3 regions of the Pseudoflavonifractor sp. MCC625 genome follow, and region 1 is predicted to be linked to each of the others. Evidence: predicted binding sites of a transcription regulator. Region 1 holds the regulator's gene; each other region holds the start of a gene.
The links. Region 1 encodes LexA, which represses DNA repair genes until DNA is damaged. Its sites were predicted from a motif close to CNAACANNTGTTNG; they were not measured.

Region 1 (10,621 bases):
ATACCGGCTCCCAGCCCCCCAAGCCGCCCCGCAAGAAAGGCGGCATGGCCGGCAAAGTCGTGGCCCTCGGCCTGTGCTGCGCCCTGGTCGGCGGTCTGGTGGGCGGCGGAAGCGCCTGGTACATCTCCCGCTCTTCCAACAATACCGTCCTCTATGAGGGCGGGAATCACCCCACCGTCAATGTAGATACCACCAGCGTCAAGTCGGGCGAGGCCATGACCCCCGCCCAGCTCTATGCCGCCAATGTGGATGCCTGTGTGGGTATCACCACTGAGGTCAACACCAATGTCTACGGCTATGTGGTGCAGGGCGCCGCCGCCGGTTCCGGCTTCGTGATCTCCTCGGACGGCTATATCGTCACCAACTACCACGTCATCAAGGACGCCACCTCCATCAAGGTCGCCTTTGTGGACGGCCAGACCTATGACGCCAAGCTGGTGGGCGGCGAGGCCGAGAACGATGTGGCCGTGCTCAAGATCGAGGCCACCGGCCTCCACGCGCTCACCCTGGGCGATTCCGACTCCCTGGTGGTGGGTGAGCCGGTCTACACCATCGGCAACCCCCTGGGTGAGCTGACCTGGTCCCTCACCGACGGCCTGGTCTCGGCCAAGGACCGCTCGGTCACCACCAGCGAGGGGCAGACCATGAATATGCTCCAGACCAACACCGCCATCAACTCCGGTAACTCCGGCGGCCCCCTCTTCAACGCCTACGGAGAAGTGGTGGGCATCACCTCCGCTAAGCTCTCCAGCAACGGCGACTCCTCGGAGGCCAGCATCGAGGGTCTGGGCTTTGCGATCCCCATCAATGACGTGCGCAGCATGATCACCGACATCATTGAGCACGGCTATGTCACCGGAAAGCCCAATGTGGGCATCCTGATGACCGATGTGCCCGACTACGCCACCAAGTACGGCGTGCCCGCCGGTGCTTCGGTGGAGGCCGTCCTCGAGGGCTCCTGCGCTGAGAAGGCCGGCATCCAGAAGGGTGACATCATCTGCGCTGTGGACGGCACGGAGGTGGATTCCAGCACCGCGCTGAAGGACGCCGTGCGGGATAAAAAGGCCGGCGATACCGTCACCTTCACCATTTACCGCGACGGGGAGAAGCAGGACCTCTCCGTGGTCCTGGATGAGGACAACCAGGAGCGGCAGAACGCCCTGAGCGACCTGCAGGAAGAGCTCAGCCAGGAGAAGCTGGAGGCCTCTCAGCAGCAACAGCAGTCCCAGCAGAACAACGGCTACTACAATTGGCCCTTCGGTTTCGGCTATTGATCCAACTGGATATTTCCCCTCTTTCTCAAGTCAGGCGGTCCGGTCAAAGCAGCAGACCGGGCCGCCTGTTCTATTCTGCGGTGTCCCCTGTGCCGCATGCTTTTCCGCAGAAAAAGTTTTCTTTTTTATGATCTGTTCTATTTTTATTTCTATCTTATTTTTGTGTATATTATGCTGTATATGACTTATTTTCCGTCATTATAAAAATAAAAAGTTTTTATATTTTTATTTTTTCTTCATTTAATATAGAAAAGTATCTCCATTCTGTGGTATACTATATGATATTAATAGAAGAGGAGGCCAACTCATGTATCCCGTTGGATCGTTGCTTGTGTACGGCCGGAACGGCGTCTGCCGTGTCCGGGAGATCGCCACAAGGCCCGGCAATGGAGAGGCCCCTGAGCGGCTCTATTACACGCTCAAGCCGCTCTATACCACCGAGACCATCATCATCCCTGTGGACACCAAGGTCGCGCTGCGCCCTGTGCTGACCCGGGGACAGGCCGAGGAACTGGTGCGCAGCATTCCCTCCATCGAGACTGAGGCCATCCGCATCACCAGTCTCCCCGCTCTGTCCCGCTATTATCAGGATGCCTATCAGACCTCCGACTGTGTGGAGCTCCTCCGCCTCATCAAGAGCATTCATGAGAAAAACCGCTCGGCCACCGACAACGGGCGTAAGCCCGGCAAGCTGGATGAGCGCTATCTCCGTCTGGCTGAAGATCAGCTCTACGGTGAGCTGTGCGTCGCCCTGGATTTGGAACGGGAAGAGGTCCCGTCCTATATCCGCGAGGTGCTGGCCAGCGCCTCCTGATCCGCCGCACATGCAGAAAGCCCCGCTCTCGAAAACGAGAGCGGGGCTTTTTTGTTCCGGGCTCAATAGCGCCCATACTGGAGGGTGGTATCAAACCACGCCTCCAGATTCTCCTCTTTGTAGTGGTCCAGCACGATGGAGCAGTCCATCAGGAAGCCGCCGCCGGAGGCGCAGGTGTCCAGCAGGCGCCGGGTCTCGTCCACCACCTCGTGGGGCTTGCCGTAGAGCAGGAGGGAGGTGGGGAGGTTGCCGCAGATGCAGGCGGTGTCGCCCAGCACTGCCTTGGCCCGGGCGATGTCCACCTGCTCGAACATGTAGATGACCTTGCCCCGGGGGACCTCCCGCAGGACTTCCAGGCGGGTGTCATACTTGCCCTCGCAGAACACATAGGGGATCATGCCGCAGTCGATGATCTCCTCCATCACCCGCCGCAGGGAGGGCCAGTAGAAGGTGCGGTAATCCTCCAAACTCATGAAGTCGTCCGTGCCGCCGTGGAGGGGCATAAAGCAGTACTTGGAGCCGGTGTTCTTCAGGCGGCGCACGTTCTGCAGGGCGTACTCCGTCATGATGTCGATGGCCGCCGTCACCTTCTCCGGGATCTCATAGAGGTCCATGGGCACATTCAAAAAGCCCCGGATGTTGTCGGCCAGCATGTCATAGGGGGCGTTCTGCCCCGCCAGCGCACCCAGAGGGGTCTGACAGGCCAGGGCGGTCTCCCGCAGGAGGGCGGAGTTCCGCTGCCACTCCACCGCCTGCTCTCCGGCGAACATGAGGGTCAGAAGGGCCTGCCGGACCTCCGGATCGGCAAAGGCCGCCATGGATGCATAGTGACCGAACTCCACCACCTCGTGGAAGTTCAGCTTGGCCAGCCCCGCCAGCTTCTTGTGCTTGCGGGGAAAGACCTTGGTCATGCAGAAGTGAGAGGGGTCCCGGAGGAACTCGTCGTACTCGTCCTCCTCCATATAGGTGCCGTCTACGATCTGGAAACCCTGGTTCAGGGGCACGCCGCAGGTGGCGCCCGGCCAGCGGATGGCGGTAGTCCCTAGGGTCTCCATCATGGGGATGGGGTAGCCCGAGCCGGCCCAGAACAGGTCGCAGGGATAGGTCTGCAAAAATTTCTCCACACCAGGCCGGAGAAGACGGGCGTCGTTGAGCGCCTCATACCGGTCAATGCCGGCGGTCTGGGCGTAGGCCATGCCAATCTTAGGGGCCATGGGGACCCGGTCGCCCTCCCGCAGGGCGACGGCCGCATCCACCCGGGCGATGCGCTGTTCCAGGTTATTTTCCGTTGTCAATACCATGGGGTGCTCCTCTCAGTCGTCCTTGTGTGTGACCCGGTGCTTGGTGCCATCGGGCTCTACGATATAGGTATTCTCCAGCTGGCCCACCAGGTTGGCCCGCACCGAGGCGATATAGGCCCGGCGGAGGATGTCCCGCTCCTCCACCTCCGCGGGGGTGAGGCCCTCCGGCGTCTTCGCCTTACGGGCCAGCTCATTGATCCGGTCGATCTGCGCTTGTGTAATCATAAGGGATGTTCCTTTCTTCGTTGGGTTGGGGGGAGGGGATTACAGATAGCGCTCCAGCACCACCATGATCCGGCCTTTTTTGGAACGGCCGCCCAGCTCCCGGACGGCGGCCTTGCCCAGTCCCCGGCAGGAGAGCACGTCCCCTTCTTCCACCGCCTTGTCGGCCTTGGTGCACTCCCGGTGGTTGAGCTGTACCCGCCCCGCGGAGATAAAGTCCGCCGCCTTGCTCCGGGAGGTGGAAAAGGCGCAGGCCACCAGGGCGTCCAGCCGGGGGGTGGCCACCGTGTCCCGGATGGTCTTGATGCGCACCTCCGGCGGAGAAATCTGGGAGAGGGAAATGGGTCCCGTCTTGAGGCGGGTCCGTCCGGCGCTGTCCAGATGGAGGAGCAGGTAGTCCGCCAGCTCTTCCAGCACCAGCACATCACAGCTCTCCGGTCCCACCAACAGGTCGCCCACCTTCTCCCGGGTGATCCCCTGGCCCAGGATGGCCCCCAGGATGTCCCGGTGGGTAATCCCTCCGTCGGCGTTATAGGTACAGCGCAAGGCCTTCACCGGCCCCTCATCCGCCATGGCCAGGGTCAGGGCATCCTCCGGCTCCTGCCAGTCGGGGAGGAAGAGACAGATGGTCCGCTCCGCCCCCGGGTACCCGCCGAAGAACAGGTGAGGGGGATGGCCGTTGGCCGCGATCAGGTTTTCCACACTGACCCGCTCCGCTGGGGATAAAAAGCCGGTGGCCGCCGGGATGTTCTTGCGCCGGGCGGTCTCCAGCTTGTCCAGGGCCCGGGCCAGGAGGAGCCGCTCCTCCCCGTCCCGGGCCAGCTTGTCCAGTTGTTCGGTTTTGGTCATGGCTCTCTCAGCTCCAGCTCCACGGGGCAGTGGTCGCTGCCCATCACCTCGGGCAGGATGCGGCTGTCGGCGATCCGCTCCCGCAGGCGGTCGGAGACGATAAAATAGTCGATTCTCCAACCCGCGTTCTTTTCCCGGGCGTGGTACATATAGGACCACCAGGAGTAGGCCCCCGTCACCTCGGGATAGAGCCAGCGGAAGGTATCGGTGAAGCCGGCGGAGAGCAGCTCGGTCATCTTACCCCGCTCCTCATCGGTAAAACCGGCGTTGCCCCGGTTGGATTTGAAGTTTTTCAGGTCGATGTCCTGATGGGCCACATTCAGGTCCCCGCAGAGGATGACCGGCTTTTGCCCGTCCAATCCCTTCAGATAGGCGCGGAAGGCGTCCTCCCACTCCATGCGGTAGGCAAGGCGGGTCAGCTCCCGCTGGGCGTTGGGGGTATAGCAGCACACCAGGAAGAAGTCCTCATACTCGGCGGTGATGACCCGCCCCTCCGTGTCGTGCTCCGGCATGCCGATGCCGTAGGTGACAGAAAGCGGCTCCTTCCGGGTAAACACGGCGGTACCGGAATAGCCCTTTTTCTCCGCCGAGTTCCAGTACTGATGGTAGCCGGGCAGCTCCAGCTCGATCTGATGGGGCTGGAGCTTGGTCTCCTGCAGGCAGACCACATCCGCGTCCGCCTGGTGGAAAAAGTCCAGAAAGCCCTTGCCCAGGCAGGCGCGCAGTCCGTTGACGTTCCAGGAAATCAGTTTCAAAGATCAGTCCTCCCGCCCGCTCAGGGCACGGCCCAGGTGGGGCAGAAAACGCAGCACCAGGGGAATATAGGTGGCCACAAAGAGGACCGCCGCCCCCAGCGCGGCCCACTTGCGCCCCCGCTTGGGAACGGCCAGGCCCAGCAGCATTCCCATGGCGCACAGGCAGAACTTGACCAGGGCCATGTCTCTCCAGTCCATCTCGGCAATACAGGCATTTCCGGCTTCCAGCAGACGTTTCATCGTGCTCCCTCCAGTTCCAGTAGTTTTTCTTTCAGGTCCAGCCCCCCGCCGTAGCCGGTGAGCTTCCCCGATGCACCGATTACTCGGTGGCAGGGGATAAAAATGGGCAGGGGATTGCGGTGATTGGCCTGCCCAACGGCCCGCACCGCCTTGGGCTTTCCGATCCCGGCGGCCACCTGGGCATAGGAGCGGGTCTCGCCGTAGGGGATGCGCCTCAGCTCGGCCCAGACGGCCTGCTGAAAGGGGGTTCCCATGGGGTCCAGGGGCAGGTCAAAGGAGTGCCGCTCCCCCCACAGATAGGCCAGAATCTCGTCACGGCCCTTCGAGAGCAGGGGCGTCTCCCGGCTGACCAGGCGTGGGATCCCCTCTCCGGGGAGGAAGAGGCGAGTCAGCGCGCCTTCCTCCTCCGCCAGGGCCATCTGCCCCAACGGCGTATCAAACACCAGGAATTCCATGGCTTAATACCGCCGCACCACGGCCACTACTTTCCCCAGGATCTGGGCAAAGGTGCCATCAATGGGCTCGTAGTCCGGGTTCTCCGGCATGAGCCAGGTCTTTCCATCCTTCCGGCGGAGGGTCTTGACCGTGGCCTCATCCTCAAAGAGGGCCACTACGATCTCGCCGCTGCGGCACTCCTGCTGCCGGTGGACCACCACCAGGTCCCCGGGGAGGATGCCCGCACGGAGCATGGATTCTCCCCGCACCCGCAGGGCAAAATACTCCCCGGCGCGGCCGCCGGTATCAAAGGTGAGATAGTCCTCCACGCACTCCTCGGCCAGAATGGGCGCGCCGGCCGCCACATTGCCCACCACGGGCACCCGGTCGGGCCGGGGATCCAGCTCCTCCAGGACCGGATGGGCGGGCGCACCTACCACGGTGATGGCCCGGGTCTTGCCCTCGGCCTTCGTGATGAGTCCCGCCCCTTCCAGTCCCTTCAGGTGGAAGTGGACGGTGGAGGGGGACTTGAGTCCCACTTCTTCGCCGATCTCCCGCACCGATGGGGGATACCCGTGCTCGGCCTGGAAGGCGATGATAAATTCATAAATCTGCTGTTGCTTGGGGGAAAGCGCCTTCATGGCAGGTCCCTCCTGTTCTATTCGACTGCTCCCCGCACCGATGCGGGGAGAACCTAAATCCTTATCTGGTGCTATTTTATCATACCCCCACCCAAAACGCAAACGTGCGTTCTAAGCGTCTCGGTTTTGGCAGCCCTTTGGTTGTCATAAAATTTTTACAATTTTTTGGTTGACAAATCGATTTTGCCTCCGTAAAATAAGTAAGCCCCCTAATCATTAGTATGCTGATGATCTGGGACTCTTTCACCGGACGGGAGGTGATCTCGATTGAAACCCAACTGTAAAATGCCTGGTATCCTGTTTCACGCCCTGCACCGGGCCCATCAGAAACGGGCTCAGGCACAGCTCAACGCCGGCGGTCTGGAGGATCTGGGTTCTCCTCCCATGCTCTTTCTGATCCGCCACTGGAGCGAGCAGGGGAAGCTGGCCTCTCAGAAAGAATTGGCCGATGCCCTGCACGTCACGCCGGCCACCGTGGCCATGTCCCTCAAATCCCTGGAGCGGAGCGGATATGTGGAAAAGAGGGGAGACCCCTCCGACCAGCGGTGCAAGCGGATCGCGATCACCCCAAAGGGGAGCCGGGCCGTTGAGCAGTGCTTTACGATCCTGGGGCAGGTGGATGAGCAGATGTTCGACGGGTTCTCCCCCGAAGAACAGGAGCAGCTCAACAGCTACCACCGCCGGATGCTCCGCAACCTCCGCGGCAGTGATTTTCAAGGCCCGGATGACTTCTGTTAGGAAAGGATGGAACAAGAAGGTATGTTTCGAAAACTGCTTCCATACCTGGGTGAGTACAAGAAATACGCCATACTCACCCCGCTGATGGCGATCCTGGAGGTGGCCTGCGAACTGGCTCTCCCCCGGCTCATGGCCGCCATCGTGGATGTAGGCATTGTCAATCAGGATCTGGCCTACATTCTTCAGACCGGCCTGGGTATGCTGATCCTGGCCATGTTCAGCATGACCTGCGGCATGTTCTGCGCCAAATTCGCCGCAATCAGCGCCCAGGGTTTTGGCGCCAATCTGCGCCGTGGCCTCTTCAATCAGATCCAGGAATTTTCCTTTGCCGACATTGACCGCTTCTCCTCGGCCTCCCTCATCACCCGCACCACCAACGACGTCAACGCCATTCAGATGATGGTGGCTATGGCCCTGCGGATGCTGGTGCGGGCCGTGGTGATGCTGGTGGCCGCTCTCGCGGTGGCTATCACCATCAATGCCCAGCTTACCCTGGTCATGGCGGTCATCATTCCGCTGATGGCGCTGGCCATCGGCCTGCTCATGCGCACGTGCAGCAAGCTCTTTGACCGCATGCAGCGGCGCATCGACGCCCTCAACAACACCACCCAGGAGAACCTGGTGGCCATCCGGGTGGTGAAGGCCTTCGTGCGGCAGGTCCATGAGAAGGCCAAGTTCAAGAAATCCAATGACGAGCTGACGGCCGCCACCATGAAAGTGGATATGACCGTGGTCCTCATCCTGCCCATCATGACTCTGAGCATGAACGCGGCCACCACCGCCGTGCTCTACATCGGCGGCGGCCAGGTCATGGGCGGCACCATGCTCATCGGCGATCTGAGCTCCTTTATCACCTACATCTTCCAGATCCTGATGAGCGTCATGATGCTCTCCATGAGTCTGCTCCAGCTCTCCCGCGCCATCGCCTGCGCCCGGCGCATCGACGAGGTGCTGGAGACCCGCCCCTCCATCCGGGACGGCGCCCGGCGGCCTCTGCCTGCGGGCTATGTGCCCAAGGCGGAAGAGCGGGACCTCTATCTGGAGGCTCCCCGGGGCGAGGTGGAGTTCCGCAACGTCTCCTTCAAGTATCAGGCTCAGGGCTCGGGCGACGACGTACTGGAGGACCTGAACTTCCAGGTAAAGCCGGGTGAGTTCCTGGCCATCGTGGGCGGCACCGGTACCGGCAAGTCCTCTCTGGTCAACCTGATCCCCCGGTTCTACGATGTGACCGAGGGCGCGGTGCTGGTGGACGGCGTGGATGTACGTGAATATCCCCTGGATGAGCTGCGCGCCCGCATCGGCATGGTGCTCCAGAAAAACGTGCTCTTCTCGGGTACCATCCGGGAGAACCTCCTGTGGGGCCGTCCCGACGCCACCGAGGAGGAGATGATCCAGGCCGCCAAGAACGCCCAGGCCTACGACTTTGTCATGAACCTGCCCGACGGCTTTGACACCATGCTGGACCAGGGCGGCACCAACGTCTCGGGCGGTCAGAAGCAGCGGCTGTGTATTGCCCGGGCCATGCTGCGCCATCCCTCCATCCTGATCCTGGACGACTCCACCTCCGCCGTGGACTCGGCCACCGAGGGTCTCATCCGTGCCTCCTTTAAGGAAAACCTGGCGGGCACCACCGTGATCATCATTGCCCAGCGCATCTCCTCGGTGCAGTATGCCGACCGGATCCTGGTCCTGGATGACGGCCGGATCAACGGCATCGGCACCCATGAGGAGCTCATGGCCACGAACCAGATCTATCAGGAGATCTATCAGTCTCAGCAGGAAGGAGTGAAGGAGTAATGGCCAATACACACGGCGCGCCCCGGCGGGGCCCGGGAGCCCACGGCGGCTTTGAAAAGCCCAAGGACCTGAAGCGGACGGTCTCCCGCCTGCTGGGCTACCTTACCAAGCGGAAGTGGCCTCTTTTTCTGGTGCTGGTGTGCCTGCTGCTCTCGGTAGGCACCAACATTGGCGGCTCCACCTTCATCAACCTCATCATCATCAACAACATCGCCTACGGCGGCTATACCGGCCCCATGGACCTCCTTGTGGATATCCTCAAGCTGGTTGGCATCTATCTGGTGGGCGTGGTGGCGGTCTACGCCCAGTCGGCCATCATGGTCCAGCTGGCCCAGCGGGGCACCAACCGCCTGCGCAAAGACCTCTTTGACCACCTCCAGACCCTTCCGCTGTCCTACTTCGACAAGCACACCCACGGCGAGCTCATGAGCCGCTTCACCAACGACGCCGACTATGTCCAGATGGCTCTGGAGCAGAGCCTGGTCTCCCTGGTCTCCAGCGCTATCATGTTCGTGGGCATCGTGGTGGTCATGCTGGTGGTGAGCCCTCTGCTCTTCCTGGTATCTGTTCTGACTCTGGGCTCCACCTTCCTGGTCTTCAAGGTCTTCGGCGGACGCAGCCGCCGGTATTACAAGAAGCAGCAGGATGCCCTGGGTGATGTCAACGGCAACATCCAGGAGATGATCGAGGGCCTCAAGGTGGTCAAGGCCTTTACCCATGAGGAGCAGGCCAAGGAGCAGTTCCAGGGCCTCAATGAGACCTACCGGGATGCGGCTACCAACGCCAGCTTCTATTCCACCGCAGTCATGCCCATCTCCATGAACATTATGAACGTGGGCTATGCCCTGACCGCCGCTTTCGGCGGCGTGCTCTCCCTGCTGGCCGGGTTCAAGCTGGGCTCCTTTACCCTGTATCTGGGCTACTGCCGTCAGGTGGGCCAGCCTCTGAGCCAGATCTCCCAGCAGCTGACCACCATTCTCTCCGCCCTGGCGGGCGCCGAGCGCATCTTTGACGCCATGGACGCCCAGCCCGAGGAGGACCAGGGCGTGGTCACCCTGGTCCCGGCCGAGAAGGACGCCAACGGCACTCTCTCTGCTCACACCGGCTCCGGCCGTCCCCACACCTGGGCCTGGAAGACGCCCCGCACCGCCGCCATGTCCCTGGTTCCCGTCCTCCGGGAAGAGGGGAACCTCATCGAGCTGGGGCAGGCCGTCCGGGCAGGGGAGGGGCTCAAGCTCCTGCCCCCCCATCAGGATTCGGAGGAGAGCCTCTGGGTGCGGGTGGAGGCCGACGGGGCCCTGACTCCCATCGCCGACCTGTCCCTGCTCTCTGCACACGGCTGGGCCTGGAAATACGCCGATCCCAACGGTAAGACCACCCTCCACCTCATCCGGGGCACGGTGCGCAATGTGCCCGGCGAGGACTACTACCTCACCGAGCTCAAGGGCGCGGTCCGCTTCACCGATGTGGATTTCTCCTATGTGCCCGGAAAGCGCATCCTGAAAAAGATCAATGTCTACGCCAATCCGGGCCAGAAGATCGCCTTCGTGGGCTC
Region 2 (10,621 bases), on a different contig from region 1:
TATGCCCGCTGTGAGGAGATCCTGTCGGCCCATCGCAGCGAGCTGGACCGCACCGCCCAGTATCTGCTGGAGTATGAGAACATGGACGCCAAGACCTTTGAGATGGTCTTTACCGGAGAGGATCCCCTGCCTCCCCCCGCGGACAGCTCCTCCAGCGGCGTGGACGCAGGTCCCGACCTGCTGCCCGAGGTGACCGGGGCAAAGCCCCGCAAATCGGCCGAAGTTCCGGCTCCCCAGTCGGACGCCTCCGAGGAATCGGACGGAGAGGAGTGATTCTGGTGGCACGTATCACCACCCGCCTGGGCGACATCACAAAGGTAAAGGCAGACGCCATTGTCAACGCCGCCAACCGCACCCTTCTGGGGGGCGGCGGCGTGGACGGAGCCATCCATGCCGCGGCAGGCCCGGAGCTCCTGGCGGAATGCCGTACACTGGGCGGCTGTGAGACCGGTGAGGCCAAGATCACCCGTGGATACCGCCTCCCGGCCTCCTATGTCATCCATACCCCCGGTCCCATCTGGAAGGGTGGAACCAACGGAGAGGATGCCCTGCTGGCGGCCAGCTATCGCAATTCCCTGGCCCTGGCTGCCGAGCAGGGCTGCCGCACGGTGGCCTTCCCCTCCATCTCCACTGGCGTCTACCGCTTCCCGCTGGAGCGGGCGGCCGCCATCGCGGTGAAAACCGTGCACGCTTTTCTGGAAGAACACCCCTCCTCTCTGGAAGAGGTCTGTTTTGTATGCTTCCATCCGGAGGTCAAAGAGGCCTATGACCGGGCGCTGGACTCCGCCTCCTTTTGACCCTCAAATTGCCCCTTCCGGTGAATTGCAGTCCTGCAAAATACAAGCACCCCCTGATGTAGTTTTTACCTACACAGGGGGTGCTTTTCTATGGTCTATTTTACCGATCCAGCGCTTTCTACTCATAGCTTCAGATGTTACTTTATTCAAAATAGTAATAGCAAAAACGTGAATTATTGTATTTATAAAACAAGCTGTTCCTTAATTGACCGTCATACTTCCAAACGCTTATAATAGGTTTCCAGAACCAATCTACGAAATGGAGGCAGGACTGTGGATACATCTTATAAAAAAATCGTTCCTATTGTTACTTGTACGGCTCTGATTTTGGGACTAGCCGCACCGGCCGCCGCCGCGGAAGCGGATGCGCTCAGTGATGTGGTACCGGACCCTGTGCTTCGGGCCGTCATCAACCAGACCCTGAGTACCGAGGAGGCGCCCCGCGCGGACGACGCCCCCATTTCTGCGGAAGATATGAAACAACTGGTGGGCAGCGACGCCGCTGAAATCGACGCCGCAGAAGACGATGCACTCTTTGACCTGAAGGGCCTCTGCTCCGACAATTTGGATTACCTGGAACAAGACCCTGTCTCTCTCAACCCCAGTCACGGTATCCACAGCCTGGAGGGAATGCAATACGCCGTCAACCTGAAGAGCCTGGATCTGAGTGAAAACTCCATTACCGATCTGTCCCCCCTGGCCGGGCTGGAGAACCTGACCTATCTGGAGCTGGACCGAAATAACATCACCGATCTTGCGCCCCTCAGCGGACTCACTGGTCTGGAGCATCTGAATCTGTACAACAACCTCATCTACGCGACATTACGCCCCTCTCCACGCTGGATCAGGTAAACTGGTTTGATCTCCACTACGCCAACCGAGGCGCGGCTCACCTTCCTATCGATGCTCTGGCCGGTATGACTGCCCTGGAGTATATCAGCATCGAGAGCAATGATCTGGTGAACGAGGATATGGCTGCCCTTGCCGGACTGCAAAATCTGAACTATATCAAGCTCAACGCCAATCACATCACCGATCTCACCGCCATCTCCTCCTATCTGGACGGAATCATGGCAGGGGATGCCTGCCGCATTGAGGCCAACAACCAGTCCCTTCCCGACTGGGAGCCGGCGGTGGTCCAGGCTCAGCCTTCAGGCGGTGATGTAACCCTCACGGTGCCTGCTGTCACCGGCATCGATGCACTCTACCGGGAGCCCTCCGATTGGAGCATCTCCCCCACGATAGAGGCCGAGATGGACCAGGCGGTGGAGGGTGTGAGTGTCGATTTTCAGACCGATGACGACGGGTATCCGATTCCCGACCAGGCAACCTTTACCTTTGAAAACCGCACCTATGGCAGCGCTCTGCGGGAGCAGGGAGATCTTTGTCTCACCTATGCGGTGACTGCCATGGACTTTGAGACTTTTACCGAAACACTCCCCTTTGTCTACACCCTCTATCTGCCGGTGGAGCTGCGGCAGGATCCACTCTACCAGGCTGAACTGTCCTGGGAGGGCAATTCCTCCTTCTCCATCATTGATACCGCTGCCGGTGCAGAGGCCTCCGCGCCCCTGACCATCCGCCTGAACGCCACTTCCGGTGACCCGGTGGAACTTTCCGAAGTCTCCTCCATCCAGTTCTTTGTCGCCGGAAAGGCCTATGATGCTCCCGTCGAGGGTCTAGAGGCACAGAACATCACCGTTGATGGCAACACCATCTCCTTCCAGGTGGCTTTGACCCAGGAAGCGCCTTTCTCCGGCGCACAGTATATTACCCCCGTGGTCGAGTATCTTCGCACTGGCAGTGACGCGCCCGAGACCATTCAGCGGGACACCCTTTCCTTCCACCTGTTTGCCGGCGATGCTTCGGCCTTCCAGGTGGATGATATCATTCAGTTTGACTCCGGTACCGCAGAAAACGGAAGCATCACTTCCCGTCCGGTGCACCTCTCCATTCCCGGAGAGACCATCTCCTTTGTGGACCTTCGGGATGAGTTTGAAAATATACTTGCTTCCGGCAAGAAGCAGGAGGATGGCTCCTACTGCTTTACCGTAAAACAGGAAGATCTTGCGCAGATCGATCACTTCTTGATCTCTGCCGACCAGTTCCTCTATCCGGAGGTCCGGGGTGAGCTGGTCACGCCCCCCTCCGGCGGCGGGTCCTCCAGTAGCTCCGGCGACAAAACTCAGATCACAACAAACCCGGACGGTTCCACCACAACCACTGTGACCAGCCCCGACGGTACTGTCACGGAAACCACCAAGAAGCCGGACGGCTCTAAGGAAGTGGTCGAGACCACCAAGGATGGCAAGGTCACCACCACAACCACCGACACTGCCGGAACCAAGACTCAGGTCATTGTTCAGCCGGACGGCTCCAGCTCCACCACCGTAAAACATGCGGACGGTTCCTCCTCCGCTACATCCGTCCATGCGGATGGTATGGTAAAGAGCGAAGTGACACTCTCTGCCAAGGCCGTGGAGGCCCAGAATGAAGCTGTGCCGCTCCCCATGCCCGCCCTGTCCGCGACCTCCGACCGGGAGCAGGCCCCTGCCGTTACCGTAAAGCTGCCCGGCAATGGCGCTGTCCCGGTGGAAATCCCGGTATCCAATGTCACGGCCGGTACCGTTGCTGTGCTGGTAAAATCCGACGGCACGGAGGAAATCATCAAGCGCAGCCTGACCACTGAGGCCGGCGTGGCTGTGGCCCTCACCAATGGTGATACCGTCAAAATCGTAGAGAACAGCAAGCATTTCCTTGACGTAGACACCTCTTATTGGGGGGCTGACGCAGTCGCCTTTGCCTCCAGCCGGGAGCTCTTCTCCGGCACCGGTAAGGAGACCTTCTCCCCTGACGCCCCCATGGATCGGGCCATGATCGTCACCGTTCTGGCCCGTCTGGAGGGTATCGATACCTCCGCCGGAGCGACCTGGTATGAAGCCGGCGCCCAGTGGGCCACTGCAAATGGTATCTCCGATGGCTCCCATCTGGATGCAGTCCTCACCCGGGAGCAGCTGGCCGCAATGCTCTGGCGGTATGCAGGCAGCCCTGCCCCCCAGGATGCCCTCTCCGGCTTCCGTGATTGCGGGGATGTCAGCGTCTGGGCATCCGACGCCATGTCCTGGGCGGTCGATGCCGGCCTGATCTCCGGTACGGACTCCAGCACACTGGCCCCTCAGGGCAAGGCCACGCGTGCGCAGGTGGCCATGATGCTTATGCACTTTGTCGAATATATGGCTCCGTAAAGCGTACTTAGATCCGAAAAATCCCATAAAAAAAGAGAGACCGTTACAGAAATCTGTAACGGTCTCTTCTCGTTCTTCTCTTTATTTTGCCATAAAGCGGGAGAGGAATTCCCGGGTGCGATCCTGCTTGGGATGGGCAAAGAGCTCCTGAGGCTCTCCCTCCTCGCAGATGACGCCGTCGGCCATGAACACCACATGGTTGCTCACGTCCCGGGCAAAGGCCATCTCGTGGGTGACCACCAGCATGGTCATACCCTCATCCGCCAGGTCCCGCATGACCGAGAGCACCTCGCCCACCATCTCCGGGTCCAGGGCGGAGGTGGGCTCGTCAAAGAGCAGGACCTCGGGCTCCATCGCCAGGGCACGGGCAATGGCCACACGCTGCTTCTGGCCGCCGGAAATCTGGCGGGGCTTGGCATGGACATAGGGATCCATGCCCACCTTCTTGAGGTACTTCATGGCGTTGGCCTTGGCCTCTTCCCGGCTCTTCTTGAGCACCTTGGTCTGGCCCACCATGCAGTTCTCCAGCACGGTCATATTGTTGAAAAGGTTAAAGGACTGGAACACCATGCCCACCTTGGTCCGGTAGGCGGGGGCGTTCACACCCCGTCCGGTAATATCCTTTCCGTGGAAGAGGATCTCTCCGGCGCTGGGGGTCTCCAGCAGATTGATGCACCGCAGCAGGGTGGACTTACCCGAGCCGGAGGCGCCGATGATGCTGGTCACGTCACCGGGGCGGACCGTAAAGTCGATGTCCCGGAGCACCTGATGCTTTCCAAAGGCCTTGGAGAGGTGCTTGACCTCCAGAATGGCTTCCATACTCATATCAGCGATCCCCCCTGTTCCGTCCAAACTTGAGCTCCTGCTCAACGCGCTCCCGCTGCTCCTTGCTCCGCTCGTCAAAGGGGCTGCCCTTGGCGGGATGATTGTAGGTGCCCGCCGTCATGGTGAGGGAGTCGGTCTGCACCAGCTCATAGTTGTCCGAGCCGTCCAGGACCTTCTCCAACAGCCGCAGCAGGGCGGAGGCAATCAGGGTCATGGTGAGATAGGCGATCATCTCAATGGCAGCGGAGGGGAAGTACATCAGATTCACGCCAGTAATATACCGGTGGGCGGCAAAGAGCTCGGTAAATCCGATGATGAACATCACGGAGGTGTCCTTGATGTTGATGATGAAGTTGTTGCCGATCTGGGGCAGGATGTTGCGGAAGGCCTGGGGCAGGATCACGTGGAGCATGGTCTGCACATGGGTCATGCCGATGGCCTTGGCCCCCTCGGTCTGGCCCGGGTCAATGGAGAGGATACCGCCCCGCACCGACTCGGCCATATAGGCGCCCGTGTTGATGGACACGATCAGGATGGCCGCGGTCCAGATGTTGTCAAACCGCATGGTGTTATTGGAGAAATAGGGCAGACCATAGTAGATGAACACCGACTGGAGCACCATGGGCGTACCCCGGAATACCTCTACATATATCCGTACCAGGATGCGCACCAGCCGCAGCAGCACCCGCTTGGGCATGGGATCATGGGGACTGCACGGGATTGTATTGAGAATGCCGCAGGCCAGACCGATGACACAGCCGATCACCGTGGCGATGATGGCCAGGGCGAGGGTGTTGCCCAGGCCGCTCAGGTACTGTTTCCAATAGGCCCCCAGCAAAAGGGCCACATCCTGGCCCAGCTGCATAAAACGTTCCATATATTAAACCTCAGGCTGCACGGCGATGGCCTGGTCCATGATGGTGTTGAAGTCATCCTCGGTCATGGTGGAGAGCACGCTGTTCATCGCGTCCAGCAGCTCGGTGTTGCCCTTGGCCACGGACATGCCGATGTTCACGTTCTCGGCCCGCTCCTCCTCGCTGGCGAACTGGAAGTCGCCCTCAGTGCCGGCGAAGTTAAGGACCACCAGGTTCTCGTCCTTGGCCACAGCGCCGTTGGCGGTGGGCAGGTCGGTGACCACAAAGTCCACGGTGCCGGTCTGGAGCTGCATCACCATGGCGGGGGCAGTCTCCGCGGCGGGCTGGATCTGGGCATCGGGGATCTGGGGCAGACAGGTGTCATACCAGATAGTGCCGGTCTGAGCAGTGCCCTTGCCGCCGGCCAGATCAGCAATGCCCTGGGCGGAGGCGTAGGTGCTGTCCTTGGTAGTCAGGCACACGATCTGCGCATAGTAGTAGGGACCGGCCATATCCACCTGGGCCATCCGGTCGGCGGTCATGGACTGACCGGCGATGGCCACGTCGATGGTGCCGCTCTGGAGGGAGGGGGTCAGGGAGTCCCAGGCAGTGGAGACCACTTCCAGCTCCCAGCCGTTCTCCTCGCAGATCTTCTGGGCAATCATCACGTCATAGCCGTTGGCATAGCTGCCGGGGACGTTCTTGATGGGCACGGCGCCGTTGGAGTCGTCCATCTGGGTCCAGTTATAGGGAGCGTAGGCGCACTCCATACCCACGGTGAGGACACCGTCCTCCACACCGGAACCGGCAGCAGCGCTCACCGGAGCAGAGGCCTGGGGCGCGGAGCCCTGGGGCGCAGAGGACTGGGTGGGGGTGCCGCCGCAGGCGGTCAGGGTCAGCGCCAGCGCGGCGCTCAGGGACAGGGCAGTGACAGTCTTTCTCATGTTTGGTTCCTCCAGTCAGTTTGTTTTGCGTCTTTTCCGGATAAGAAAAAACGCCACGAACCTTCCTGGTGGAAGCGTTCATGGCGACAAAATGCATCAGACGGCGAAACTTATGATGCCCTCTTGTCTCAACGATAGCGCTCCACACAGATGATGTGGCAGTCCGTGAGATCTTCTCCCAACGGCCCAGGTTACCGGCCCCCAGGCAAAGGTCCGGCCCTTCGGCGAAACGCCCTTTCTCCGGCGGGGTGCTCTGCCCGTGGATACCGGATACTCTTGCTGTTTCGCGCCTCTATCCTTGCAGCGGGGTTACCCCGCGACAATTGGTTCTTGGGCTGTATTTTACACCCCGAAATTGTCTCTGTCAAGCCCCTCTTTCTCTCTTTTTTGCCACCATTTCTCCATAATTCGGTATTTATTGGTATGTTTTTGGGAAAGTGTCCCGTTCCTTTGTCACTTTAACGCATAACACTCCCGTTCTGCATCGGTTTTTTGGATATGTTGTCCATCCACAGCGGACGGTCCGTGCTCCCGGCGGCAGAAATATCCCTGGGGCCGGGAACACACGGGACATCGGGCCGGGGCCCCCCGGCTCCACAGGACATGGCCGCACTCCAGACAGACCCACTCTACCGGTTCCTCTGCCACAAAGAGGCATCCGTCCTCCAGCGCCTGGGCCAGACGGTCAAAGGTCTCCCCGTGGAGGGCCTCCGCCCCCGCCACGGCGGCAAACAGGGCCCCCGCCTCCGGACAGCCCTCCCCCCGGGCCGCCTCGGCCCACCGGGTATAGGGGCGCTGAAATTCCTCCCGCTCACTCTGCCCCGCCTCCCGGAGCATAGCTAAAATCCCCCCTCCTCCACTTACAGCACAGCAGCCCTCCAGCGGCAGGATCTGCCCGGCACAGGGGGCCAGGAGGCGGTAAAAGGCCCTGGCATGGACCTCCTCCTGGGCGGCTGCGGCGGCAAAGCACCGCCGTACCACCTCCAGGCCTCCCTGCTCGGCCTGGAGAGCGGCAAAGGCATAGCGGCTGTGGGCCTGACTCTCCATAAAAAAGGCCTGCATCAGATGATGCCTGGTCTCACTGTCTGTCCATTCCATGGTAACCACTCCTTGTTTAGGCTGCCTCCAGTATCCCCCTTCCCTCCGCCCCTCATACCCCCATACACACCATGTTTTTCCATTGACAAAACATCTGTTCGATGCTAATATGTTCGTACATCAGTTCTATTTTGGAGGGATTCCTGTGGAGCTTATGGACAAACTGACCATCCTGGCCGATGCGGCCAAATACGACGCCGCCTGCACCTCCAGCGGGCTGAGCCGGGGCGGCCGCCCCGGGAAGCTGGGCAGTACCATGGCGTCGGGCTGCTGTCACTCCTTTTCGGCGGACGGACGGTGCATCTCCCTGCTCAAGGTGCTCCTGACCAATGTCTGCGCCTACGACTGTCAATACTGCGTGAACCGCCGCTCCAACGACGTGCCCCGGGCCTCCTTTACGCCCCGGGAGCTGTGCGAGCTCACCATAGGCTTTTACCGGCGCAACTACATTGAGGGGCTCTTTCTCTCCTCGGCCGTGCTCCGGGATGCGGACTATACCACCGAGCGCATGATCGAGACCCTTACCCTGCTGCGGCGGGAGTACGGCTTTGGCGGCTATATCCATGCCAAGGCCATTCCGGGGGCCGACCCTCTGCTCACCCACCGGCTGGGCCTGCTCTCCGACCGGCTGAGTGTGAACATCGAGCTTCCCTCTGAGCAGAGTCTGGCCCTTTTGGCCCCGGACAAGGCCAAGACGGCCATCCTCTCCCCCATGGCCCAGATTCGAGACTCCATTGCCCACTCCCGTCAGGAGCTGACGCAGTACCGGGGAGCGCCCCGGTTTGCCCCGGCCGGCCAGTCCACCCAGATGATCATCGGCGCCACCCCGGAGAGCGACCGGCACATTCTCTCCCTCACCCAGGGTCTGTACGACCGCTATCAGCTCAAGCGGGTCTTTTACTCGGCCTATATGCCTGTGTCCAACAGCCGCCTTCTCCCCGCTCCCCAGAGCTTTCGCCCGCCCCTGCTGCGGGAACACCGGCTCTACCAGGCCGACTGGCTGCTGCGCTTCTATCACTTCCGGGCGGAGGAGCTGCTGGACGAGTCTCATCCTAATCTGGACCCCAGAGTGGACCCCAAGTGTACCTGGGCCCTGCGGCACATGGACTTTTTTCCGGTGGAGGTCCGCACTGCCGACTATGAGGCCCTCCTCCGAGTGCCCGGAGTGGGCGTGAAGAGCGCCCGGCGGATCCTGACTGCCCGGCGGGCAGGCCCTCTCTCCTTCGAGGGCCTGAAGCGGCTGGGCGTGGTGCTGAAGCGGGCCCAGTATTTCCTCACCTGCGGGGGAAAGATGCTGGATGGACTGCGGGTGCGGCCCGACCGGATTTTGGGCCATCTGGCCGCCCAGGAGCGCCCGATGCTGTTCCAGACCATGCCGGAGCAGCTCTCCCTCTTCGACCCTGTCACGTGATCTCTGGAGGTGTATGTCATGTCCTGGACTCAGGTATCCTATACCTATGACGGCAGCTTTTCCGGCTTCCTGACCTGTGTCTATGAGAGCTACCGCCACAAGGAAGCCCCCGCCGCCTTCTCCACGCCGGAGGACCCCCGGATCTCCCTCTACCCCGAACGGCCGGTGAAGAGCGACCCGTCCAAAGCCCGACAGGTCTATCTCTCCCTGGCCCGCAAGATCTCTCCCTCCGCCCGGGAGCTGGTCACCCTGGGCTTTCTCACCTGCGCGGAGGAACGGGAACTGCTGCTGTGGAACTACATCTGGTACGGCTATGCCCGGGGACGGGCCGCCGGGTACGATTTGAGCGATCCCCGGGTGGCCGCGCTGGAAAAGGTGGTGCGCTATCTGCGCAACGAGGTGCACCTGTTTAAGGGCTTCCTCCGCTTCTCCGATCTGGACGGCGTCCTGGCTGGGGAGATCGAGCCCAAAAACCGGGTGCTCCCCCTTCTGCGCCCCCACTTCTGCGCCCGGTATCCGGACGAGGATTTCCTCATCTACGACCGTACCCACCGGGAGGCCCTCTTTCACCAGAAGGGCAGCTGGGCCATCCTGCCCCTGGAGCAGTTCACCCTGGGGGAGGCCAAAGAGGAAGAGCGGGGCTACCGGGCCCTCTGGCGGCGGTTCTATACGACGATCTCCATTGAGGGACGGGAAAATCCCCGCTGCCGTATGAGCCATATGCCAAAGCGTTACTGGAATACCATGACGGAATTCCAGGAGGATGAGCCCGTTCCCGCCGGCCGGCCGGTCTCACCCCCTCCCCTTTCCCTTCCCACCTGAATCGAAAAAACAACGCCGCAGCACTTTTAAGGGTGCTGCGGCGTTGTCCGCGTGTTAGGACGGGGATTGCTCCTCCCCTTTGAAATTACCGTTAAAATCCCGGTGGAACCAGGGGGAGAGCCGCCCCCCATTCCGGACATACCGCCGGAATTCCAGCCATTTCTCCGCGGCGGTTTCACTCTCGCCCTGCAAAATGTCGATCAGTGCACGGCAGAAGGTCTCCCTCTCCGGCAGATAGGAGGACGGGAGAATCACCCCCTCCAGACTCCGGCAGGCCCGGGAGGAGCGCCACCATCCGGTTGGCCGTCACTCCCAGACGGGTCCCATGTCCCCGGGCAAAGATAAGGCTGTCCCGCCGCATGGCGGCATAGCCTCGGCGCACCTCGGCGGCTCCCGCCCACAGATAGGCCCGCTCCGCCGCGGCAAATACCGCCTCCTCCCGAATGGGGGGGAGATAGACCTGTCCCCGGGCAGGCAGTCCCCGGTTCTCCATCAGACTGCGGTCCAGCTCGGCCTCCACTGCCAGGTGAGCCACCGTCCCCTCCGCCGCCCGGGCATTCACATAGGGGTGACAGGCGGCATCCAGCGCAAAATGACACAGGAATCCGGCGGCATATCCCTCCGC
Region 3 (10,621 bases), on a different contig from region 1:
GTATGTGCCCCTGCCCAAGTTCCCCGCCGTCACCCGTGACATCGCCGTGGTGTGCGACGAGGCCGTTACCGTAGGCGCGCTGGAAGATTCTATCCGTCGGGGCGCCAAGGGTCTGCTCAAGGAGGTCACCCTCTTTGATATCTACCGCGGCAAGGGCGTAGACGAGGGCAAGAAATCGGTGGCCTTCAGCCTGGTCCTCCGTGCCGATGACCGCTCCCTCACCGCCGAGGAGGCCGACGCCGATGTGGCCGCCATCCTGAAAGCCCTGGAAACCGAGCTGGGCGCCGTGCTCCGCTGAACAGAATAAACCGCCTTCTATTCCACAAACTACTTCTTAATGTTTCGTGAATTTTGGTCTGGCCCCTTTACACTCCGCGTTTTTTCAGTTAAAATAGGGGACAGAAGCATAAGGAGGTGTGATTGTCATGCATACGGATTATACACGCAGATTCAGTCTCAATTATGAGAAGGATCAGGAGATCAAGGACATTCTGACCTCTGTCTATAATTCTCTGCAGGAAAAAGGATATAACCCCATCAATCAGATCGTGGGTTACATCCTCTCGGAAGATCCCACTTATATCACCAACTATAACAACGCCCGTGCGCTGATCCGCAAGGTGGATCGGGACGAGCTTCTTCAGGAGCTGGTGAAGCAGTATCTCAATAGCTAAGCAGACGGAGGGTCCGGTTTTACCGGGCCCTCCGAGATTTTTATTTGCATTTTGCAGAAAAAAGGTATAAAATGGATGTATCCAAATGCGGCACTGCCGCTTCTGTCATGAGGTGATTGTATGGAATTCTTTGAAACTGTTGCCAAGCGTTACAGCCACCGGACGCCCTTTTTGGACCAGCCCGTGCCAGACGCCGATGTCCGCAAGATCGTAGAGGCCGGTATCCAGGCCCCCTCCGGTCAGAATTGCCAGACCACGTCCTTTGTGGTGGTCACCGATCCCGACCTGCGCAAGCGCATCTCCGAGGTCCTCTCCACCCCCGCCACCCAGACGGCTCCCGTCATCCTGGTGGTGCTGAGTGAGCACGTGGTGGCCCCCTGCGGTATGGCCTTTGAGGTGGAGGATTATGCCGCCTCCGTGGAGAATATGCTCCTGGCTGCCACCGCCCTGGGCTATGCCACTGTCTGGATGGACGGCATGACCAAGGCCCCCGCCGCCTGTGCGGCCATCGCTTCCCTCCTCCACGTTCCCGAGGGAAAAACGGTGCGCACCATTCTCCCCCTGGGCGTTCCCGCCGAGGTGGGCGAGCCCAAGCCCCGCAAGTCCTTTGAGGAGCGGGCCCACTACAACCAGTTCTAAAATCCCGACGCCGGTCCCCCCAAAAAGGGACCGGCATCTCTTTTTTTGTTATAGAACATTCGTTTGACATGGGACACGGAATCTCTTATAATAGAATCCAGAACAACAAGGGGGGAGCGCCATGGACCGGGTCATTCTGCACTGTGATCTCAATAGCTTCTACGCCTCGGTGGAACTTCTGGACCACCCGGAGCTCCGGGAAAAACCGGTGGCCGTCTGCGGCGATCCGGAGAGCCGCCACGGAATCATCCTGGCCAAAAATGAGCCCGCCAAGCGCTTCCAGGTCCGGACCGCCGAGACCATCTGGCAGGCCAGGCGCAAATGTCCCCAGCTCATCCTCCTCCCTGCCCACCGGGAGAAATACCGGCACTTTTCCCGGGCCGTCAACGCCATCTATGAGCGCTATACCGATCTGGTGGAACCCTTCAGCATTGACGAGAGCTGGCTGGACATGACGGGCTCCCTCCACCTCTTTGGCGGCGACGGAAAGGCGGTGGCCGATGAGATCCGCTCCGTAGTCCGCCGGGAGACCGGGCTCACCCTCTCGGCAGGGGTCTCCTTCAACAAGATCTTTGCCAAAATGGGGAGCGACTACCGGAAGCCGGACGCCACCACCGTCATCTCCCCCGAAAATTTCCGCACGCTGCTCTGGCCCCTCCCAGTCACCGATCTCATCTTTGTGGGCCGGGCCGCCGCCCGGACCCTGGAGCAGTACGGCGTACACACCATCGGGGATCTGGCCCAATTTGACCGGGAGGCTCTGGTGCGGGTCCTGGGCCGTCAGGGCGTGACCCTTCACGCCTATGCCAGCGGCCGGGAGCACAGTCCCGTGGTCCCGCTGCGGGATATGCCGCCCCCCAAGTCGGTGGGCAACGGCATCACCTTCCCCCACAATCTGGTGGGCTGGGAGGAACTCCGCTCCGGACTGGCCCTCCTGTGCGACAGTGTGGCCGGGCGGCTGCGAGAGGTGGGTCTCAAGTGTACCACCGTCCAGATCACGATCCGGGACCCCTCCTTCCGGGACATCTGCCGCCAGAGCCGGCTGAACGCCCCCACCTTTGTCACCCGGGAGCTGCTGGACGCCTCCTTTGCCCTGCTCCGGGGTGTCTGGCGGGCGGAGGCCCCGGTGCGGGCCCTCACGGTCACGGCCCAGCACCTGATCCCGGAGGACGAGGCCGCCGAACAGCTGGATTTTTTCTCCGCCGACTCCCTCCCCCGCCGGGACCGGCTGGAGCGGCTGGAGCGGGCAGTGGATCAGGTCCGCCGAAAATATGGACACGACGCCCTCTCCCTGGCCTCCTCCGTAACAGGAGAAACCCCACCCTCGGATCCCCAGGTTCCACTATGACAAAAACGCTTCCGGACTTTTGTCCGGAAGCGTTTTTCAATCGATTACAGTCCGCGGCCGTATTCGCTACGCAGCAGCTCCTGGTCCTCCAGGGCCAGATCGATGGCCGAGAGCATGGCCTGCCGGTCCTCGGGCAGACCACCCTTGAGGGGCAGATAGTTGGAAGCGTGGTCGCAGGTAAAGTGCAGCGGGTCCACGTCCAGGTGCTCCAGCAGGAGACGGGTCTCCTCCAGGGCCTGGGGCCCGGTGATGAGCTGGAACTCTCCCCGCTCCACCTGCTCCCCCATCTCGGTGCCCGGCTCAGGCATATAGGTGAGGGCCGAGAGATGGCGGGGCTTCATCTGGTTCATCATCTCCGCCGTGGCCAGGATGTGCCGGCGGGAGGGCTCCCCGGGACCGGCCAGTCCCAGCAGGACCATGACCCACAGGTCCAGGCCTGCCTCCCGCAGGCGGATGCCGGCCTCCAGCATCTCCTGCGCGCCCACACCCTTCTTGATGGTGTGAAGCAGCTCATCCGAGCCGGTCTCCACCCCCAGATAGACCCGGTACAGTCCGGCCTCCCGCAGAGCACGCAGCTCTTCCGGGGTCTTGGTCAGGGCCGAGCGGGGACCGGCGTAGGCGGTGACCCGCTCCAGCTCCGGGAAGGTATCATAGAGCTTTTTCAGGATGGCCAGCAGCTGTTCAGTCCGCATAATGACGGCGTCGCCGTCGCACAGAAAGACCCGCTTGACCGGCCGGCCCATCCGATTATAGTAGGCCCGGGCCATCTCGATGTCCTCAAAGATATCGGCCATGGGGCGGATGTGGAACTGCTTGTCCTTGTACATGCTGCAAAAGGTACACTTATTATGGGAGCACCCCACGGTGACCTGGAGCAGATAGCTCCGCCACTCTCCGGGGGGACGGTAGATATTTCCTTCGTAACGCAAGGGATTTCCTCCTTATTTCTGTGCTTTGTCACGGCCGAGTGTCTGACGCAGGACCTGGATCAGCTGCTCCATCTCCTCTTCGGTGCCGATGGTAATCCGCAGATAGTCTTCAATGCGGGGCTTACCCCACCAGCGGACCAGGATGCCCTGTGCCCGCAGGGTGTCCAACAGCTCCTTCCCTCCCCGCTCCGGATGGGAGACAAAGAGAAAGTTGGCCTGGGAGGGACAGACCCGGAAGCCCAGCTCCTCCAGAGCGGCGGCCGTCTTTTCCCGGGTGTCCATGATGCGGCGGCGGTTTTCCTGGAAATACGCCTCGTCCTCCACCGAGCCCTGGGCCGCCGCTAGGGCGATCCGGTCCAGGGTGTAGGAGTTAAAGGAGTTTTTCACGCAGTTGAGGGCAGCGATGAGATTGGGGCTGCCCACCGCATATCCCACCCGCATTCCTGCCAGAGAGCGGGATTTGGACATGGTGCGCACCACCAGCAGATTGGGATACCGGCCCAGCAGGGAGAGGGCTGACTCTGTCCCGAAGTCCACGTAGGCCTCGTCCACCACCACCGCGGCGGTGGGATTGCCTGCGGCCAGCCGCTCCACCTCCGCCAGAGGCAGAGCAATGCCGGTAGGGGCGTTGGGATTGGGCAGGATCACGCCGCCGTTGTTCCCCAAAAATTCCTCTACCGGGATGGTGAAGTCCTCCCGCAGGGGGATCTCCCGGTAAGGGATTCCAAAGAGTCCGGCGTAGACCGGGTAAAAGCTGTACGAGATATCCGGAAAGCAAATGGCCCGCGCCGGATCGAAGAGCCCCTGGAAGCAGAAGGCCAGCACCTCATCCGAGCCGTTGCCCACAAAAATCTGCTCCGCCTTCACCCCGTGATAGGCCGCCAGTGCGGCGCGCAGCTGCCCGGCCTCCGGATCGGGGTACAGGCGCAGCCCCTCCCCCACGGCCTGTTTTGCCGCCTCCAGCGCCCGCGGCGCGGGCGGATAGGGATTTTCATTCGTGTTGAGCTTGATGAACGTCCGGTCCTTGGGCTGCTCCCCCGGCGTGTAGGGGACCATGTCCCGAATGCGGCTGCTCCAAAATTCTTTCATGTCTCCGGCCCCTCATTCCGCTTGATTTTTTTGATATTCTTCTCCACCTTGCTGCGGGGGAGCATCAGTTCATGTCCGCAGCCGGCGCAGCGCAGCTTGAAATCCATGCCAACCCGCAGGACGAGCCATTCCCGGCTTCCACAGGGGTGCTGCTTCTTCAGCTCCAGCACATCGCCCACCCGTACATCCATGGCAGTTCATCCTCTCCATTTATTACTTTACTTCGCTACATTATTATATCCCATGAGGCGGGCGGACGCAAGCCCCATTCTCGTGGCCTCCCGGCCACACAGCCGTAGGTATTATTATAAATTCCCCGTTCTTTTCTGTCAATTCCGGGTTGCGGGGCGCATATAGTGCTCTATAGACCCCTATTGGATATTGAAAGGATCTGGTCGTTTTGACACGCTTTTTCCTGCCTGAGGGCCATCGCCTGCACACGCCAGAGAACCGTGCCGCCTGTTCCTCGCCGGAGGGACTGCGCCGTGCCATGGAAACAAAGACCGTACTGGAAGGGACCGCACTGCTCTGTGACGCCGAACACAACCTGACGGTCTCCCTGGGAAACGGCCGCCTGGCCACCATCCCCCGGACCGAGGCCGCCCTGGGCATCGCGGAGGGGACCACCCGGGACATCGCCATCCTCTCCCGGGTCGGGCGGCCGGTGTCCTTCCTGGTGGATTCCATACCGGAGGCGGGCGGGCGGCCCATCCTCTCCCGGCGCAGAGCCCAGCGCATGGCTCTGGACCTGCTGCTCACCCAGGCCCGGCCGGGCATGGTACTCCCCGCCGTGGTCACCCACCTGGAGCCCTTCGGGGCCTTCGTGGACCTGGGCTGCGGGGTCACCTCCATGATCGGCATCGAAAATATCTCAGTCTCCCGCATCTCCCATCCGGGACAGCGCTTTACCATCGGACAGTCCATCTATGCGGTGGTGCTGGACATAGACCCCCAGCGGGAGCGCATCTACCTCACCCACAAGGAGCTGCTGGGCACCTGGGCGGAAAATGTACGCCCCTTTCACCCGGGCATGACGGTACCAGGTATCGTGCGGGGGATCAAGGAGTACGGTGCCTTTATTGAGCTCACCCCCAACCTCTCCGGGCTGGCCGAGGCGCGGACCGACCTCACGGAGGGGGAGCGGGTGTCGGTCTTTCTCAAGTCCATTGCCCCCGACCGCATGAAGATCAAGCTTCTCATCATCGACCATCTGCCTCCGGAGCCACCTGCCCCCCTCCCCTATTTCATCACAGAGGGACGCATGGCCTACTGGCGCTATGCCCCGGCGGGCTGTACCCGTGTGGCGGCTGAGACGGTCTTTCTGGATTAAACCAAAATGTAAAAAGGACCCTGGCCCAGTGGGCCAGGGTCCTCATTTCTCAACACACAGTCACTTTTGAAAGACGCGCAGTCCGCCCGCCTCTATTACTCCAGAGCCAGCAGGTTGGCCTCGGTCTCGGGGTTGAAGAGGTGCAGCAGGTCATTGCGGAAGGTGAAGTGGACCTGGGTACCATAGTTGATACCGCCGCGATGCTCCTCGGGCAGGTCGGTGGTGGGAACACGCAGCACCACGTCCTTGCCGCTGGCATTGACGTGCAGGTGCACCTCGGAGCCCATCATCTCGGACACGTCCACCACGCCCTTGACGCTGGTCTCGGAGGGCTCGGATACGAAGGAGATGTGCTCAGGACGCACGCCCAGCGTGATGTCCATGGGAGCCACGTTCCGGGCCTTCAGGCCGGCCTGGATCTTCTCACCGGGGGTGATCACAGCGCCCTGGCAGCGGACCACATACTGGTCGCCATTCTTCTCCAGCTTGGCGTCGAAGAAGTTCATCTGAGGCATGCCGATGAAGCCGGCCACAAAGATGTTGGCGGGATGATCAAAGACCTCCTGAGGCGTGCCGATCTGCTGGATGAAGCCGTCCTTCATGATGACGATACGGTCGCCCAGAGTCATGGCCTCGGTCTGGTCATGGGTCACGTAGATAAAGGTGGTGTTGATGCGCTGACGGAGCTTGATGATCTCGGCACGCATCTGGTTACGGAGCTTGGCGTCCAGGTTGGACAGCGGCTCGTCCATCAGGAAGACCTGGGGCTCACGCACGATGGCGCGGCCGATGGCCACGCGCTGGCGCTGGCCGCCGGAGAGGGCCTTGGGCTTGCGCTGGAGGTACTGGGTGATATCCAGGATCTCGGCCGCCTCTTTCACCCGCTTGTCGATCTCAGCCTTGGGCAGCTTGCGCAGCTTCAGGGAGAAGGCCATGTTCTCATACACGGTCATGTGCGGATACAGGGCGTAGCTCTGGAAGACCATGGCGATATCGCGGTCCTTGGGCTCCACATCGTTCATGCGCTTGTCGCCGATGAGGAGATCGCCCTCGGAGATATCCTCCAGGCCGGCGATCATCCGCAGGGTGGTGGACTTACCGCAGCCGGAGGGGCCGACCAGGACGATAAACTCCTTGTCCGCAATCTCCAGGTTGAAGTCGTGCACCGCGGTGACCTTGTTGTCGTAGATCTTCTTGACATTCTTCAGGCTGACAGTTGCCATAGGTTGAGGACCGTAGGAGCGATGCCTCCGCAAGCACTCCCTCGTCCATGGAGAGCAAAACTCCAGGGACGTTACGGCAGGTCTCCACACTGCCGCACCGCCGGTCCGGCGGATTTCCTCCTTTTTTACCGCTCACCCTCCCCTATGGAAATGGAGTAGGAGAGGGTGGCTGGAATGGTGGCGCAGCCGCGCCGCTGTCTCTATTATGCCAGAGAATCAAGCCTTTTGCAAGGATATTTTTGTGCTTTTATACAGTTCCGTGGACCAGTTCACCCTTGAGGAAGACGGCCTTGAGCTCCAGATTTTCATCCAGCACGGCCAGGTTGGCCAGCTTGCCGTTCTCAATGCTGCCCACGCGGCTGTAGATGCCGATGGCCTTGGCGGGGTTCACCGCGGCGGCCCGGACCGCGTCCTCCAGGGGGATCCCGAAGGAGACGGCGGTCTTCATGCAGTTCATCAGGTCGGTGACCGAGCCGGCCAGGGTGCCGTCCTCCAGCGTGGCGTACTTGCCCTTGACCTGGACCGGCTGACCGCCCAGGGTATAGTCCCCATCGGGCATACCGGCGGCCCGCATGGTGTCGCTGATGAGGATGACCCGCTTGGTCCCAAAGAGCTGGAACACGGCCCGCACCACGCTGGCGTGGATGTGGACGCCGTCGCAGATCAGCTCAGCCATACACTCGGGGGTGTCGAAAGCCGCGCCCACCACGCCGGGTGCCCGGTGGGTAAAGGGCGGCATAGCGTTGAAGAGATGGGTGGCCTGCCGGGCGCCGGCGGCATAGGCCGCCATGGCGGTATCATAGTCGGCGGTGGTGTGGGCGATGGAGACCGTCACCTCGTCGGCGACTTCCTTGATGAACTCCAGCGCGCCGGGCTCCTCCGGGGCGACCGAGACCAGCTTCACCAGACCCTCGGAGGCCTCCTCCAGGCGGCGGAGCATGGCCACATCGGGCTCATGGAGCCAATCGCCGTTCTGGGCGCCCTTCTTGGCCCGGGAGAGGAAGGGCCCCTCCAGGTTGACGCCGCACAGCAGAGCGCCGCTCTTGCTGTTCTTCCGATGCTGGGCCGCGTTCTTGCAGACCTTGATGAGCTGCTCCTCCAGCAGGGTCATGCCGGCGGGGCAGATCTGAGTGACACCCCGGGAGAGCTCATAGTCGGCCATGACCTGGAGGCCCTCGGGATCCGCATCGCTGAAATCATGGCCCTTGGCGCCGTGGAAATGCACGTCGGTGAGACCGGGGATCAGATAGTACCCGGACAGGTCGGCGCTCTTCCCGTCGGAGCTGTGGTCGGCCAGCAGTTCTCCCTCAATGCACACATCCCGGGAAACAAAGCCGTTCTGGACGTCAAATACCTTTGCTCCGGTCAGCCGCATACGGGAACACCTGCCTCTACCAGTTTGCTCAGCGCTTCCTTATCGCCCACCAGGGTCACATCGGGGTGGAGCTGGAGGATGGAGGCGGGCACTTCCTTGGTGACCGGGCCGCAGAAGGCCTTGTACACGATGTCGGCCTTGGCCGCACCGCTGACCACGATCAGGATCCGGCGGGCCTGCATAATGTTCTTGATGCCCATGCTCAGCGCCTGACGGGGCACATCGTCCTTGCTCTCAAAGAAGCGCTTGTTGGCCTCGATGGTGCTCTCGGTCAGATTGACCAGATGGGTCTCCAGACCGAAGTCGTCGCCGGGCTCGTTGAAGGCGATGTGGCCGTTGTGGCCCATGCCCAGCAGCTGCAGGTCGATGCCGCCCAGATCCCGGATGAGCTTATTGTACTCGGCGCACTCCACCGTGGGGCTCTTGGCCAGGCCGTTGAGCACATGAGTGTTCTCGTACTTGATGTCGATATGGTCAAAGAGGTTGCTCTGCATGAAGTAACGGTAGCTCTGCTCATGACGGGGAGAGAGGCCGTAGTACTCGTCCAGGTTGACCGACTTGACTTCCGCAAAGCTCAGGTCGCCCTTCTTGTACCACTCCACCAGCTGCTGGTAGGCACCCACGGGGGTCCCGCCGGTGGCCAGGCCCAGCACGCTGTCGGGCTTGGTGATGACCTGGGCCGAGATGATGTTGGCGGCCCGACGGCTCATGGACTTATAATCTTCTGCCAGATAAATTCTCATGATAATCTCTTCCTTCCTGTTGTGCCCTCAGGCATCCCATCAGCAGTATTTGGCAATCGCCGCGTCGATCCGGGCCGCGCAGGCGTCCACAATGGCCAGATCGCTCTCCACCAGAGCGGGCAGAGGCTTGCGGACGGAGCCGCACTCCACGCCCTTCTTGGCCAGGATGGCCTTCATGGTGGCATAGAGGTTGCCGTGGGCGGAGCACATCTGATAGATGATGCGGCAGATCTCGTTCTGGATCTCACGGGCGGGCTCCATCTCGCCCTTCTGGAAGTGCTCACGCACCTTCAGGAAGAGCTCGGGCATGACCGCATAGGTGCCGCCGATGCCGGCGCAGGCGCCCATGGCCAGGCCGGAGATGAACTGCTCGTCGGGACCGTTGAAGACGATAACGCCCTCGTCACGCCACATCTGGATGTCCTGGGTGGGCATGGAGGAGTTCTTCACGCCGATCACGCGGGGATTCTTCTTCATCTCCTTCAGGAGGGAGGGAGTCAGAGCCACACCAGCCAGCTGGGGGATGTTATAGATGATGAAGTCAGTGTTGGGGGCGGCGGCGGAGATATCGTTCCAGTACTGGGCGATGCCGTACTCGGGCAGGTGGAAGTAGATGGGCGGGATGGAGGCGATGGCGTCCACGCCCAGACTCTCGGCATGGGCAGCCAGCTCCTGGCTGTCGGCGGTGTTGTTGCAGGCCACGTGGGCGATGACCACGACCTTGCCCTTGGCCTCAGCCATGACGTTCTCCAGCACCACCTTGCGCTCGGCCACGCTCTGGTAGATGCACTCACCGGAGGAGCCGCCCACATACAGGCCGTTGACGCCCTTGCTGATCAGGTGGCGGGTCAGGCCGCGCACACGCTCGGGAGAGATATTGCCCTCGTCGTCATAGCAGGCGTAGAAAGCGGGGATAACACCCTGGTACTTGTTCAGATCGCTCATTTTGATTCACTCCAATAAATTATGTGAGCCGGCAGGAAACAGGGCCCGCCCCGCTTTGCAGGGCGGGCCCTCCTGTCAGTTCCAGCACGTTGCGGATAACCGGATCAGACATCGTCTGAAAGGGACTCCAAACACAGTAATCTTAACCCTTTACCGCGCCCATGGCAATACCCTGTGTGAAGTATTTCTGGAACGCGATGAAGATTGCCACGATGGGGATAGCCGCCAGAGCAGCACCGGCCATGATGAGGCCGAAGTCGCTGGCCATCTCGCCCTGGAGTCTGGCGATACCGAGGGAGATGGTCCACTGGGTGCGGCTGTTGAGC

Region 2: the regulator LexA is predicted to act here: its motif matches at 7,851-7,864, upstream of GPK94_RS00335 (putative DNA modification/repair radical SAM protein).
Region 3: the regulator LexA is predicted to act here: its motif matches at 1,366-1,379, upstream of dinB (DNA polymerase IV).

The regions. Positions count from the first base shown of each region.
Region 1 covers NZ_WQOJ01000048.1:188,483-199,103, forward strand. Annotated here, with positions in the region: gene GPK94_RS15250 (trypsin-like peptidase domain-containing protein) at 1-1,274, shown strand, start outside; gene GPK94_RS15255 (CarD family transcriptional regulator) at 1,582-2,088, shown strand; gene GPK94_RS15260 (uroporphyrinogen decarboxylase family protein) at 2,151-3,389, opposite strand; gene GPK94_RS15265 (DUF896 domain-containing protein) at 3,402-3,611, opposite strand; gene GPK94_RS15270 (YlmH/Sll1252 family protein) at 3,654-4,460, opposite strand; gene GPK94_RS15275 (exodeoxyribonuclease III) at 4,457-5,215, opposite strand; gene GPK94_RS15280 (permease of phosphate ABC transporter) at 5,219-5,455, opposite strand; gene GPK94_RS15285 (methylated-DNA--[protein]-cysteine S-methyltransferase) at 5,452-5,910, opposite strand; gene lexA (transcriptional repressor LexA) at 5,914-6,531, opposite strand; gene GPK94_RS15295 (MarR family winged helix-turn-helix transcriptional regulator) at 6,799-7,269, shown strand; gene GPK94_RS15300 (ABC transporter ATP-binding protein) at 7,291-9,066, shown strand; gene GPK94_RS15305 (ABC transporter ATP-binding protein) at 9,066-10,621, shown strand, end outside.
Region 2 covers NZ_WQOJ01000004.1:61,214-71,834, reverse strand. Annotated here, with positions in the region: gene ftsH (ATP-dependent zinc metalloprotease FtsH) at 1-273, shown strand, start outside; gene GPK94_RS00370 (O-acetyl-ADP-ribose deacetylase) at 279-797, shown strand; gene GPK94_RS16380 (leucine-rich repeat domain-containing protein) at 1,071-1,649, shown strand; gene GPK94_RS00360 (S-layer homology domain-containing protein) at 1,715-4,042, shown strand; gene GPK94_RS00355 (amino acid ABC transporter ATP-binding protein) at 4,124-4,867, opposite strand; gene GPK94_RS00350 (amino acid ABC transporter permease) at 4,869-5,744, opposite strand; gene GPK94_RS00345 (transporter substrate-binding domain-containing protein) at 5,748-6,665, opposite strand; lysine riboswitch at 6,793-6,968, opposite strand; gene GPK94_RS00340 (ferritin family protein) at 7,119-7,763, opposite strand; gene GPK94_RS00335 (putative DNA modification/repair radical SAM protein) at 7,909-9,174, shown strand; gene GPK94_RS00330 (TIGR03915 family putative DNA repair protein) at 9,193-9,996, shown strand; gene GPK94_RS00325 (zinc dependent phospholipase C family protein) at 10,172-10,621, opposite strand, start outside.
Region 3 covers NZ_WQOJ01000030.1:231,181-241,801, reverse strand. Annotated here, with positions in the region: gene pheT (phenylalanine--tRNA ligase subunit beta) at 1-298, shown strand, start outside; gene GPK94_RS08495 (IreB family regulatory phosphoprotein) at 426-674, shown strand; gene GPK94_RS08490 (nitroreductase family protein) at 795-1,313, shown strand; gene dinB (DNA polymerase IV) at 1,435-2,661, shown strand; gene GPK94_RS08480 (radical SAM protein) at 2,706-3,590, opposite strand; gene hisC (histidinol-phosphate transaminase) at 3,603-4,679, opposite strand; gene GPK94_RS08470 (DUF951 domain-containing protein) at 4,676-4,870, opposite strand; gene GPK94_RS08465 (S1 RNA-binding domain-containing protein) at 5,080-6,009, shown strand; gene ugpC (sn-glycerol-3-phosphate ABC transporter ATP-binding protein UgpC) at 6,105-7,265, opposite strand; gene nagA (N-acetylglucosamine-6-phosphate deacetylase) at 7,480-8,607, opposite strand; gene nagB (glucosamine-6-phosphate deaminase) at 8,598-9,350, opposite strand; gene GPK94_RS08445 (dihydrodipicolinate synthase family protein) at 9,390-10,295, opposite strand; gene GPK94_RS08440 (carbohydrate ABC transporter permease) at 10,438-10,621, opposite strand, start outside.